4 regions of the Pseudoalteromonas sp. KS88 genome follow, and region 3 is predicted to be linked to each of the others. Evidence: predicted binding sites of a transcription regulator. Region 3 holds the regulator's gene; each other region holds the start of a gene.
What was found. Region 3 encodes sigma-54, which starts transcription at its own class of promoters, with help from an activator protein. Its sites were predicted from a motif close to GTTGGCACGNNNNTNGNNT; they were not measured.
Positions count from the first base shown of each region.

Region 1 (3,400 bases), on a different contig from region 3:
GTATTCGTTATTATCATGTTAGCTCTAATGGGAACAGGCATGGATAACATAACTGCGTTCTCAGCCACTGCTGCTTGTTTAAATAACTTAGGCCCTGGTTTGGGGGAAGTAGCAAGTCATTACGGCGCCGTGAGTGATACGGCAAAATGGTTACTTACCATTGCAATGGTATTTGGCCGATTAGAGATTTTTACCTTGCTGGTACTGTTTACGCCTACGTTTTGGCGTGGTTAACGCAGCCTTTAAGCTATCTGTTTATCGCTATTTATATAACTAATTAATATTTAAAAATGGTCAAAGGAAATGCCTGAAACAAAGCAATTACACAATCTAGAGAAACTTGCGTTTATAACCGCAGGTACCTTAGTGGATATTGAAATACTTACCCCGACTAAAAGTAAACGTCTGAAAACAGAGTTTGTAGGGTTACTCAACGACCACTTTGTTGTGCTGAACTACCCATCACCTCGGCGATTAGGCAATGCAGGCGAATACCTCAAAGATGGTACGATTATTATTGTGCGTGCTGTGCTTGAAAGTGGCGGTGGGCAGGTAATTGCGTTTCGTCAGAAAGTTATGTCAGTTTCTTCTCATCCTAAACGACTCATCTTTTTACATTTTCCAGACCAAGTTCAATTATTTAGTTTGCGATCTCAAACCCGTATACCCACGTTATTACCTGCAATAATTCAGCTCAGCGATGAACATAAGTTGAAAGGAGTCATAAAAGACGTATCAATCACCGGAGTAATGTTTGCGCTTAAAAGTGAAGATGACCTAAGCAAACTCAAAGACACTCCTTGCAAAATATTGCTCGATGAAAGAGATAACGAAGTGAATGAGTTTTCAGGGCAAATTTGCAGTGTTCGCAGTTTAGCCGATGACACTCTATTGGGTGTTCAACTAATAGTAAGTGAAGATGAAATGAATAAATTTATGAAAGATCATTTGATCGACTTATCTGTTTTGGAGCCCTTGATATAAAAATGCTTTAGCCTCGCTCTTTGACACAGTAGCGAAGGAATTACCTTACATAATGTCTTATTGATATTTTAAAGAGGTAATCATATGGCATATTCACCGCAGAAGTTTGTTTGGTAATTATTAGGGCCGATTAAAGCTTATTGGCAATGGCTCTAGTAATGACCGAGCTCCATTTATAAACAGCTAATAGTAGCGGTTTAGGTTTATTCGTTTGGTCTTATTTCGCTTATTTGCAACAAATTCATTTTTACTCAAATAAAACCCCAAAAGCAGTAGAAAAAATGTTTGCTTTTATTTAAAAGTAATTATAAATCAATCCACTACAATGTATTTTATTTTTAAAAATATTCTCCCCTAAAACCTGTTCAGCATAGGTTTATCCCTTTTTAACAAAAACAAACACTAATAATCTTGTTTAGAGTGGCTTTGTGTCTTTTTCATTAATCCTAACATGTTGATTTATAGCGTTTTAAATTTCACGTCATTACACGTGTTGCTAAAAAGCAACAAAAAAAGACTGTTCAAATAACCGTATCGTCAAAATATTTTACTAAGCTTTTGTTTTTATTGGTTTTATAAAGGTTGGCATTGAAGTTGTAATACTTAGTTCGAACGAAACGAAAACGTGATTAAGTATTTAATCGCAACGTACATAAACTTTGAAGGAAGATTGATTATGAACACATTAAACAAAACATTAGCACTTATCGCACTAGCATCTTCATCAGCAGCATTTGCTGCAACTGATTTCGACACGCTTGACGAAGATGGTAATGGCGCAATCAGCCAAAGCGAAGCATCAGTTGACGCTGCACTAATGAGTCAGTTTAAAACGCTTGATACTGACGGTAACGGCGAGCTATCTAAAGAAGAATTCTCAAAGGCTTAATAAGCGCCTTAGGATTTTAAGAAAGGATTTACCGTTTTACGTAACACATTATTTAGAAATTGAAGGAATTATATTATGAACACATTAAACAAAACATTAGCACTTATCGCACTAGCATCTTCATCAGCAGCGTTTGCTGCAACTGATTTCGACACGCTTGACGTAGATGGTAATGGCGCAATCAGCCAAAGCGAAGCATCAGTTGACGCTGCATTAATGAGCCAGTTTAAAACGCTTGATACTGACGGTAACGGCGAGCTATCTAAAGAAGAATTCTCAAAGGCTTAATTAGTGCCTCAGGATTTTAAAAAAGGATTTACCGTTTTTACGTAACACATTATTTAGAAATTGAAGGAATTATATTATGAACACATTAAATAAAACTTTAGCACTTATCGCACTAGCATCTTCATCAGCAGCGTTTGCGGCAACTGATTTCGACACGCTTGACGTAGATGGTAATGGCGCAATCAGCCAAAGCGAAGCATCAGTTGACGCAAAATTGATGAGTCAGTTTGCAGAGCTAGATTCAGACGGCAATGGTGAGCTATCTAAAGAAGAATTCTCAAAGGCTTAATTAGCGCCTCAGGATTTTAAAAAAGGATTTACCGTTTTTACGTAACACATTATTTAGAAATTGAAGGAATTATATTATGAACACATTAAATAAAACATTAGCACTTATCGCACTAGCATCTTCATCAGCAGCGTTTGCGGCAACTGATTTCGACACGCTTGACGTAGATGGTAATGGCGCAATCAGCCAAAGCGAAGCATCAGTTGACGCAAAATTGATGAGTCAGTTTGCAGAGCTAGATTCAGACGGCAATGGTGAGCTATCTAAAGAAGAGTTCGAAAACGCCTAATGACAATTTACTCAAAGGCTTTTGCGTAATAATTCTGAGTTGCCAAAGACAACCTAAATAGGCCGGGAGCCTATGAAAAAGAAGCGCAGGGACATAAAGCCAGTTTAATAAACAATGAAGGAATATATAGATGAAAAAATTTACTAAGACATTAGCCCTAATCGCACTTGCATCTTCATCAGCAGCGTTTGCAGTGACCGATTTTGATACCCTAGACGTTGATGGTAATGGTGTAATAAGCCAAAGCGAAGCAGCGGTTGATGCAAAATTATTAAGCCAATTCAAAGAACTTGATAAAGATGGTAATGATGAGCTTTCGAAACAAGAGTTTTCCGAAGCTTAAAGTGAATTTTTACGCACAATGGATCTTTGAAAAGGACTTCTTACCTTTATTTAATTAGGAAACAAATTATGAAACATATTAATACAGCGCTTGCTATTATCGCCCTTGCTTCTTCATCTGCAGCGTTTGCTGCTGTGAGTTTTGACACATTCGATACTAATGGCGATGGCGCGATTAGCCAAAAAGAAGCCTCTGTGAATGCACAGCTCGTAGAAATTTTTTCGGCGTTAGATACTGACCAAAATGGTGAACTTTCAAAAGAAGAGTTCTCTAAAGTACAGTAATACTGTTTGATAATAGAAAATACTGTAATTTCAC
Region 1 covers NZ_PYHV01000034.1:47,776-51,175, forward strand. The annotation lists gene C7Y70_RS19210 (TrkH family potassium uptake protein) at 1-234, shown strand, start outside; gene C7Y70_RS19215 (flagellar brake protein) at 304-984, shown strand; gene C7Y70_RS19220 (EF-hand domain-containing protein) at 1,661-1,873, shown strand; gene C7Y70_RS19225 (EF-hand domain-containing protein) at 1,949-2,161, shown strand; gene C7Y70_RS19230 (calmodulin) at 2,238-2,450, shown strand; gene C7Y70_RS19235 (calmodulin) at 2,527-2,739, shown strand; gene C7Y70_RS19240 (calmodulin) at 2,870-3,082, shown strand; gene C7Y70_RS19245 (EF-hand domain-containing protein) at 3,151-3,366, shown strand.
Region 1: C7Y70_RS19220 (EF-hand domain-containing protein) is a predicted target of sigma-54. The motif match lies at 1,566-1,584, and genes of this name have one in related genera.

Region 2 (3,400 bases), on a different contig from region 3:
TTTCAAACTCAACTGGGTGAGTTGTCATGTTAAGCTTTTCAACTTCTTGAGACTTAAGGTTGATGTAAGCATCGATTAAGTCATCAGTGAATACGCCACCTTGCGTTAAGAACTCACGGTCAGCACTTAGTGCTGCAAGTGCTTCGTCTAATGAAGCTGCAACTTGTGGAATTTCAGCTGCTTCTTCTGCAGGTAAGTCGTATAAATCTTTATCCATTGCATCGCCAGGGTGAATCTTGTTTTTGATACCGTCAAGACCAGCCATAAGCATTGAAGCAAATGCAAGGTAAGGGTTAGCAGTAGGATCTGGGAAGCGCACTTCGATACGACGACCTTTTTCTGAAGGTACCACTGGGATACGGATTGAAGCTGAACGGTTACGTGCAGAGTATGCAAGCATTACTGGTGCTTCAAAGCCTGGTACTAAACGCTTGTACGAGTTAGTAGAGGCGTTAGCAAAAGCGTTAATTGCTTTAGCGTGTTTGATGATACCACCGATGTAGTAAAGTGCGTCTTCAGAAAGACCGCCGTACTTGTCGCCAGCGAATAAGTTAACGCCGTCTTTAGCTAAAGATTGGTGACAGTGCATGCCTGAACCGTTGTCGCCAACGATAGGCTTAGGCATAAATGTCGCTGTTTTTCCATATAAATGAGCCATGTTGTGAATAACATATTTCATTTCTTGGATTTCATCAGCTTTTAATACCATTGTGTTAAAGCGAGTAGCGATTTCGTTTTGACCAGCTGTTGCAACTTCGTGGTGATGCGCTTCAACAACTTGACCAAGCTCTTCAAGCACTAAACAAGTAGCTGAACGCCAATCTTGTGAAGAATCAACTGGTGAACATGGGAAGTAACCGCCTTTAACACCTGGACGATGGCCAGAGTTACCGCCTTCGTAATCTTTATCAGAGTTCCATGCAGCTTCTTCAGCATCAATTTTATACATTGAGCCTGACATGTCAGTTTTATATTTAACGTCATCAAATAGGAAGAACTCTGGCTCTGGGCCGAAAAGCACAGTATCAGCGATACCTGTAGAGCGCATGTATTCTTCTGCGCGTTTTGCAACAGAACGCGGGTCGCGCTCATAACCTTGTAATGTAGATGGCTCTACAACGTCACAACGAACGATTAATGTTGCTTCTTCTGTGAATGGGTCAAGCTTTACTGATTCAGCAACTGGCATTAATACCATGTCTGATTCATTGATGCCTTTCCAACCTGCGATTGAAGAACCGTCGAACATTTTACCGTCTTCAAAGAAGTCTTCATCAACTTGGTGATGAGGAATAGAAACGTGTTGCTCTTTACCTTTAGTATCTGTAAAGCGTAAATCAATGAACTTAACGTCATTTTCTTTAATAAAATCTAAAACCGATTGTGACATGTGTCCTCCAACTGTTGGGTTTTATTATTGCTGCATAACTGCTTTTGAGTTTAAGTAAGCTGATTTTGTGCCAGTTTTATAACCGATTGTTTATAGTGCGGAAAAATAAAAGCACTTGAAATACCAATTAACAAAAGCACCAACTTGGTGCGTAAATGTTACTTTTTGGTGCAATGTTTACAACGCGTGTTTGCTGACAATTTAATCACTTTGAAATTAGCATAACCTAAATGCTAAAGACTTCCAAAAATATCCTAAAAATAGTCAAAATGACCGAATTGAACTAAATAATTGAAATTTAATTCATATATTTGTCATATATAAAACAGATACTTAGTAAAAGTATTGAGAAAGTTTTGAAATTTATATTGGATAAACTTTCATCCATGTCATTAATGAGGGATAATATGCGCCCTTTTAAATCCTATGCTGGGACATCTGGTGAAAACGCAGATGAGTGCGTAGATCTTGCAGGATCAATGAGAATAAACTTCTCTGAGTAAATATATGAGCATCGAACAGTTAAGAAATATAGCGATTATCGCGCACGTTGACCATGGTAAAACAACCTTAGTTGACAAACTACTTGAGCAATCAGGTACATTAGAAACACGCGGCGGTAACGAAGAGCGCGTGATGGACTCAAACGACATTGAGAAAGAACGTGGTATTACCATTTTGGCTAAAAACACGGCCATCTCTTGGAATGACTACCATATCAATATCGTAGATACCCCGGGACACGCCGACTTTGGCGGTGAAGTTGAACGCGTACTTTCGATGGCTGACTCAGTATTATTACTTGTTGATGCTCAAGAAGGTCCAATGCCACAAACGCGTTTCGTAACGCAAAAAGCATTTGCGCAAGGCTTAAAGCCAATCGTTGTTATCAACAAAATTGATAAGCCAGGCGCTCGCCCAGATTGGGTTATGGATCAAATCTTTGATTTATTCGACAACCTTGGCGCAACTGACGAACAGTTAGACTTTAAAGTAATCTATGCATCAGCTATCAATGGCTGGGCAACACTAGATTTAGACGAGCCATCAGACAACATGGAACCTATGTTTAAGATGATCGTTGACGAAGTATCACCACCGGATGCAGATCCTGAAGGTGACTTCCAAATGCAAATCTCTCAGCTTGATTACAACTCGTATAAAGGTGTAATCGGTATCGGCCGTATCAAACGTGGTTCTGTTGCGCCTAACCAACAAGTTACAGTTATCAGTGCTGACGGCACGACTCGTAACGGTAAGATTGGTTCAGTACAAAGCTACCTAGGCCTTGAGCGTATTGAAACGGATAAAGCGTTCGCTGGTAACATCGTAACAGTTACTGGTCTTGGCGAGCTTAAGATTTCAGATACGATTTGCTGCCCTAACAATGTTGAAGCATTACCACCACTAAGTGTTGATGAGCCAACAGTAACGATGACGTTCTCTGTAAATAACTCTCCGTTCTGTGGTAAAGAAGGTAAGTTTGTAACATCACGTAATATTCGTGAGCGTTTAGACAAAGAATTAGTACACAACGTAGCACTTCGTGTTGCTGATACAGATAACCCAGATAGCTTCCGTGTATCGGGTCGTGGTGAATTACACCTTGGTATCTTAATCGAGAACATGCGTCGTGAAGGTTATGAGCTTGCTGTATCTCGTCCAGAAGTAATCTTACGTACTGTTGATGGTGTGTTAGAAGAACCGTATGAAACACTAACAATTGACTGTGAAGAAGAGCATCAAGGTTCTATCATGGAGCAAATTGGTCTTCGTAAAGGTGAGCTAACTGACATGGCACCAGATGGTAAAGGCCGTATGCGTATGGACTTTATGATCCCAAGCCGTGGCTTAATCGGTTTCCAAACTGAGTTCATGACACTAACATCAGGTTCTGGTTTACTTTACCATACGTTCGATCACTACGGTCCGCACAAAGGTGGCGAGCTAGGTGTTCGTAAGAACGGCGTAATGATTGCTAACGCAACAGGTAAAGCACTTACTAACGCG
Region 2 covers NZ_PYHV01000018.1:28,420-31,819, forward strand. The annotation lists gene glnA (glutamate--ammonia ligase) at 1-1,390, opposite strand, end outside; gene typA (translational GTPase TypA) at 1,898-3,400, shown strand, end outside.
Region 2: glnA (glutamate--ammonia ligase) is a predicted target of sigma-54. The motif match lies at 1,447-1,465, and genes of this name have one in related genera.

Region 3 (3,400 bases):
CATTGTCGGTTTACTAGGCCCAAATGGTGCAGGTAAAACGACCACTTTTTATATGATTGTTGGCTTAGTACCGAGCGACAAAGGCAAAATAAGCATTGATGATAACGATATTACATTACTGCCCATGCATAGCCGTGCGCGATTAGGTATTGGTTACTTACCGCAAGAGTCATCTATTTTCCGTAAATTAACGGTTTATCAAAACTTGATGGCGATATTAGAAACACGAAACGATTTAAATAAGCAAGGCCGAGAACAAGCACTTGATGGCCTGCTGGATGAATTTAGCATACAACACATACGCGATAGCCAAGGTATGGCGTTATCAGGTGGTGAGCGCCGCAGAGTTGAAATTGCTCGCGCATTAGCCGCAAACCCCAAGTTTATTCTATTAGATGAGCCTTTTGCTGGTGTTGATCCAATTTCAGTGTTAGATATAAAGAAGATAATTGAACACCTAAAAAACCGAGGCATCGGGGTGTTGATTACAGACCATAATGTACGAGAAACCCTTGATGTTTGTGAAAAAGCCTACATTGTTTCTCATGGTGAGTTAATTGCTTCAGGAACTCCTGAACATGTGCTTGCCGACCAAACAGTACGCGATGTTTATCTGGGTGAGCAATTTAGGCTATAAACCAACATTCAGCTAACTATCTGCTAAACTTAATTTTGATTACATATTAAAAGGATTGTTAAAGATAAATGAGGCAATCACTCCAGCTGCGCATGGGCCAGCAATTGACAATGACACCTCAGTTACAACAAGCTATTCGTTTGTTGCAACTCAGTACATTGGATCTCCAACAAGAAATTCAAGAAGCGCTCGATAGTAATCCTTTACTTGAAGTTGAGGAACATGAGTTTAGTGATGAAACTGCAGGCAAAAATGAGCAAAAGCAAGACACCGATGAAGTAACTGTCAGTGCATCTGCTGATGAAACGCCAAGTGAATACGAACAAGAAAGTAGTGAAGCACTCAATAAAGAAACTGTCAGTGACGAAATGGCAATGGATGTGACATGGGATGAGTATATGAGCGCTGCTCCTTCTAGCTCATCAGGACCCATGCCTGAAGATGAGTCTATTTACCAAGGTGCTTCCACTGAAACCCTGCATGAATACATCATGTGGCAACTACAATTAACGCCATTTAGCCCGACCGACGAAGCCATCGCCATTGCTATTGTAGAAGCGATTGATGAATCGGGTATTTTAACATTGAGCTGCGAAGATATTGTAGAAAGTCTAAATAAAGATAATAACGAAGAAGAAATAGAACTTGATGAAGTCCAAGCTGTTTTAAAGCGCATCCAATTATTTGATCCAATAGGGATTGCCGCACGCAGCTTACAAGAGTGTTTATGTATACAACTGAATCAATTTGACCCTGCAACGCCATGGCTTGCAGAGACTAAAATGATTTTAACCGAGCATATCGATCTTTTGGCAAGTCGTGACTATCGCACTTTAATGAAAAAGACTAAGCTTAAAGAAGATGAGCTAAAAGAAGTCATGACACTGATACACAGCTTAAACCCTAAGCCAGCAGATACCATTGTTCGCGAAGAGTCTGAGTATGTTATCCCTGATGTTTCAGTGAAAAAAGTTAAAGGGCGCTGGATGGTGGAATTAAATCCAGACAGCATGCCTAAAATTAGAGTGAACAGCCAGTATGCCGCCATGTCTCGCTCAGTAAAATCGAGCAGTGACAGTCAGTTTATTCGTTCGCATCTGCAAGAAGCAAAATGGTTTATTAAAAGCTTAGAAAGCCGTAATGAGACATTACTCAAAGTAACTAACTGTATAGTAAAACAACAGCAAGGTTTTTTTGAACACGGCCCCGAAGCTATGCGCCCAATGGTACTTAATGACGTAGCTGAAATGGTAGAAATGCATGAGTCAACGATCTCACGCGTAACAACTCAAAAGTATATGCATACTCCACGGGGTATTTTTGAGTTGAAGTACTTTTTCTCCAGTCACGTAAGTACTGAAAATGGCGGCGAATGCTCTTCTACAGCTATTCGCGCATTAATCAAAAAGTTAATTAGCGCAGAAAACTCAGCGAAACCATTGAGTGATAGTAAAATTGCAGATATATTGGCTGAGCAAGGTATCAAAGTAGCTAGACGCACCATTGCAAAATATCGTGAGTCACTAGCTATTCCACCGTCAAATCAAAGAAAGAGTTTGATTTAAGGCGTAAAAAACAAAGAAGGAAAATGCTTATGCAAATTAACTTAACTGGTCGCCACGTAGAAATTACCGATTCACTTAGAGACTATGTACATAATAAGTTTGCGAAGCTTGAAAGGCACTTTGATAGTATTAATAATGTACATGTGATTCTTGACGTAGAAAAATTAAGTCAAAAAGCAGAAGCCACAATACATGTTAGCGGTGCTGATTTGTTTGCTTCAACTGAACATCAAGATATGTATGCTGCGATTGACGGGCTAATTGATAAATTAGACCGCCAAGTAATAAAACACAAAGAGAAGCACGCTCGACACTAATACTATGAAATTAAGTTCACTTACTTCTGAGGACTGCAGTAAAGCTGCGGTCCTTTTTAATAGCAAAAAACGAATTCTAGAATTTATTAGCCAATTGGCTCATGAAAAGCTTCCTCACCTCACACAGCAAGAGATCCTTAACGCATTATTAAACCGGGAAAAGCTTGGTAGCACAGGCATTGGTCGAGGTATTGCTATACCACATGGTCGCATGAGTGGCGCGCAATCTCCACTAGCACTAATCTTAGTGAGTGAAACCCCTATTAGCTTTGATGCAATTGATAATCGTCCTGTCGATATTTTTGTGGCACTGATCGTACCTGATGGAGATTGCCAACTTCATTTAAAGACGTTAGCAACAATTGCTGATAAACTTAACGATAAAGAGTTTTGTAAACAACTACGTAGCGCAAAAACAGATCACGATTTGTATCAAGTTATTGTTGAGCATTCATAAGAAAGTGAAGGAGAGGTTACATGGAATTGATTATTATCAGTGGACGGTCTGGTTCAGGTAAGTCCGTCGCGCTTCGCGTGCTTGAAGATCTTGGCTATTACTGTGTTGATAATATTCCGGTCAATTTGCTCCCTTCCTTAGTACGAAGTGTGTCAGAAAATTACGATAAGATTGCAGTCAGCATTGATGTACGCAACTTACCTAAAGAACAAGAAGAGTTCAACGACATCCTTGAGTATTTGCCAGGCTTTGCAAACCCAACTTTATTTTACCTCGATAGTGATGACCAAACACTCATCAAACGCTTTTCTGAAACGCGTCGTTTACACCCTCTTTCTATCGATAGTTTGCCGCTAGATTTGGCAATTAAACAAGAAAAAATATTACTCGATGTGCTGATAACTCGCGCTGACTTTATCTTAGA
Region 3 covers NZ_PYHV01000003.1:35,138-38,537, forward strand. The annotation lists gene lptB (LPS export ABC transporter ATP-binding protein) at 1-637, shown strand, start outside; gene C7Y70_RS01175 (RNA polymerase factor sigma-54) at 706-2,202, shown strand; gene hpf (ribosome hibernation promoting factor) at 2,232-2,519, shown strand; gene ptsN (PTS IIA-like nitrogen regulatory protein PtsN) at 2,524-2,976, shown strand; gene rapZ (RNase adapter RapZ) at 2,997-3,400, shown strand, end outside.

Region 4 (3,400 bases), on a different contig from region 3:
TAAAAATGTCTCCGCCAAGTTCACCATCGCCATCCATTCCTAATTTATTTTGTTCATTAAATGCATCTGCAATCGCCAGCCCCATTTGACCCAGTTGGTTTTGTGCAGGTACGAGTATGTCATCACGAAAGGCCAACAAACCACCAATTTGTCCTTTAATCGCGTCCGCATCAATTTCAAGCGGCACAGCTTTGCCACCATTCACATCAAGCCGCAGCTCTTTAAAGTCAGGATCAGGGTCTCCCGTCATAGAAAACAGGTTAAATGTACCCTCTTGCATAACAAGTGATTCGCCTGTGCCCATAAATAAAAGCTTTTCACCATTTTGGCCATCAAGCGTTTCAATATCTACCAGCTCCGACAACTCACGAATAGCTAAGTCGCGTTGATTGTAAAGTGTGCTAGAACTACTTTCACTGCGTGTACCGTGTACTGCTGCAATTTGCTTATTCAATGCGCTTACATTTTGGATCAATGTATTCGCTTCATCTGAGAATATTTCAAGCTGTTCATTAACAACATTTTTTTGGTCAAAAACAATACCTGACAAGCGGTCCATCTGCTCGATAAGGTTTTCAGCATCCGTCATCACCAATGATCGGGCAACGCTGGAGGAAGGCTGATTAAGGCTTTCTTGTACATTATTAAAAAGCGAGTTAATACTTGTAGAGAGGCTGTTAGACTCTTCAGAAAATAATGTATCTACACGACTTGCCTCAGTGACAAATTGGTCGAAGAACGCTTTGTTTGATGTATCACGGTTAAGTTGTTTTTGGGCAAACTCATTTAAAAGTCTAAATGTTTCACCACGGCCAACTTGATTGTCGACCATGGTCATATGCTCTGTACTTTCTCTTACATAGCCTTTGGTATTTACATTAGCAATGTTTTTACTGGTCGTTTGTAGCAATTCAGAATTTGCTCGAACACCTGAATTAGCAATGTTTAATAAATTAAACGACATGTTAGTTTACTCCTTGGCGAACCAATGTAGCTGCCAGTGATTTAAGATCAGATCTGTTGAGAACCTGCTTAATTTTATCAGCGTAATTGGGGTCAGTTGCATAGCCTGCTTTTTGTAAGGAATCTAAAAAGGCAGCAGGTTTTGCTGTATTGTCGAGTGCTTCTTGATAGCGTGGATTTTCATTTAAAAAATCGACAAAATCATTCACACTGTCTTTAATTGAGTCGTAAGCCCTAAAGCTTGCTTGTTTTTTTACTGGCATACCTTGTTCAAATTCAAGCGTGACTTTGCTAGCTTTGGCACCATCCCAGCTGCGATCTGACTTAATATTGAACAGGTTGTTACTGCTACTGCCATCCGCTTTGTTAATAATATGCTTACCCCAACCAGTCTCAAGTGCAGCCTGCGCAACCATTACGGCAGGATTTAATCCTATTTTTTCAGCTGCTGATTTTGCATGCTCCCACACGGTGCTAATAAATGACTCTGCATCATCAAACGCCCCTTCGTTTTTATCATATGCTTTCGTTGCGATATCATTTTTGTTTGTCAGTGAATCATTCGACACACCTGATGCACGTTTATCGCTGGTAAAATTATCAACCGAGCGAAGTACCGAGCCTGGGGTGAACTTTTTCCCATCAGGAGAAAGCTGCTGAACTATTAAATCAGCAAGACCTAAAGAACCATTTGAAGACAACTCCACTGAGAGTTGTTGATCATGCATCTCTTCAAAAAACTTTACGCCGCTTGAATTAAATGGGCTGTTTTTATCCTCAAACGCATCATTAGCTTTACGCATACTTTTAAGCAGCATCTGCGTAAAAATAGATTCAAACTGTGCAGCGGCTTGTTTTAGCGCATCTTTGGAAGTGTCACTAGAGGCATCACTTTTTAAGGCACTTTGACGTAATGAGTCTAAGTTCCCTAAATCAAAAAAGTTTTGCTTATCGAGGTGATTAGTATCCATCAGCTTTTTGACACAATAATTAATAATGATATTAATAATGCAATATTTGCGCCAAAGCTAAGAAAGAGTGGGAAGTTGAGGAGTCTAAAAACTTAGATTGATAGAGCACGTCACTCCCTTAGTTTTCAAAACTAAGGGAGTGCCTAAAACTAAATAACAACGAGTTGGCCATTAATAGCACCTGCTTCTTTGAGTGCTTCAAGAATTGCCATCAAATCACCAGGAGCGGCGCCAACCTCATTAATTGCTCTCACTAAATCATCAAGGCTTACACCTGGGTTAAATACAAATGCACGTGAGTCATCTTCATTAACATCAATAATTGTTTGATTGGTTACAACCGTTTCACCCTCGCTTAATGGATTAGGTTGCGATACATTTTGTTGCTCCGCTATCGTAACCGTAAGCCCACCATGGGTAATAGCCGCAGGTTGTAACTTCACATTTTTACCAATAACAATGGTGCCCGTTCGTGAGTTAACAATAATTTTAGCCGACGTATCAGCAGGCTTGAATTCTAAATTTTCAAGTGTTGATAAATACGCCACGCGTTGAGATGCGTCACGAGGCGCTAAAACACGGATAGAAGCAGCGTCAATTGCTTGAGCACTGTCAGGGCCAACTAAATCATTAATTGTCTGTTCTAAACGTTTTGCGGTAGTAAAATCAGGGCGATTTAAATTAAACGTAATGTAATCACCTTGCATGAAAGGACTTTTAATTGCCCGCTCAATAATTGCGCCATTTGGAATACGGCCAACTGTTGGTGTATTGATTACAACTCGGCTGCCATCGGCTCCTTCTGCTCCCAAACCGCCTACAATCAAGCTGCCTTGTGCTATTGCATACGTATTACCGTCAACCCCCTTAAGGAATGTTTGCAGTAATGTACCTCCGCGTAAACTACCAGCACTACCAATTGACGACACAGTTATATCAATCATTTGGCCTGGCTTTCTAAAAGGAGGAAGCTCTGCATGTACAGCCACCGCAGCAACATTTTTTATCTTTGGTTTTAAATTACTAGCCATAGTAATACCAAAGCTATTTAACATGGCTTTAAAGCTTTGTTCAGTAAAGCGGCTTTGCTCGCCTGTGCCCGGTAAACCAACAACCAAGCCATAGCCTATTAACTGATTTGCTCTTACACCTTCAACCATTGAAACGTCTTTAATGCGCTCTGCAGCGGCACCAAAATGCCAACAGAGTAGGCAAATACTTAAAAAAACTTTAAAACCGTTCATAACCACTTTCCTTTAAAAAGGGAATAACGCACTACTGAAGAACTGAGTTAGCCAGCCGGCGCTTTGTGTCTCTTGCATTTGTCCTTTACCAGAGTATTGGATACGTGCGTTGGCAATTCGATTTGAGGTCACCGTGTTATCGGCAGTTACATCTTGAGGCCTTACAAGCCCTTCTAAACGGATAAATTCTTCACCCGTGTTTAATGTAAGCCACTTTTCACC
Region 4 covers NZ_PYHV01000016.1:19,406-22,805, reverse strand. The annotation lists gene flgK (flagellar hook-associated protein FlgK) at 1-964, opposite strand, end outside; gene flgJ (flagellar assembly peptidoglycan hydrolase FlgJ) at 966-1,934, opposite strand; gene C7Y70_RS10085 (flagellar basal body P-ring protein FlgI) at 2,084-3,178, opposite strand; gene flgH (flagellar basal body L-ring protein FlgH) at 3,191-3,400, opposite strand, start outside.
Region 4: flgJ (flagellar assembly peptidoglycan hydrolase FlgJ) is a predicted target of sigma-54. The motif match lies at 1,972-1,990, and genes of this name have one in related genera.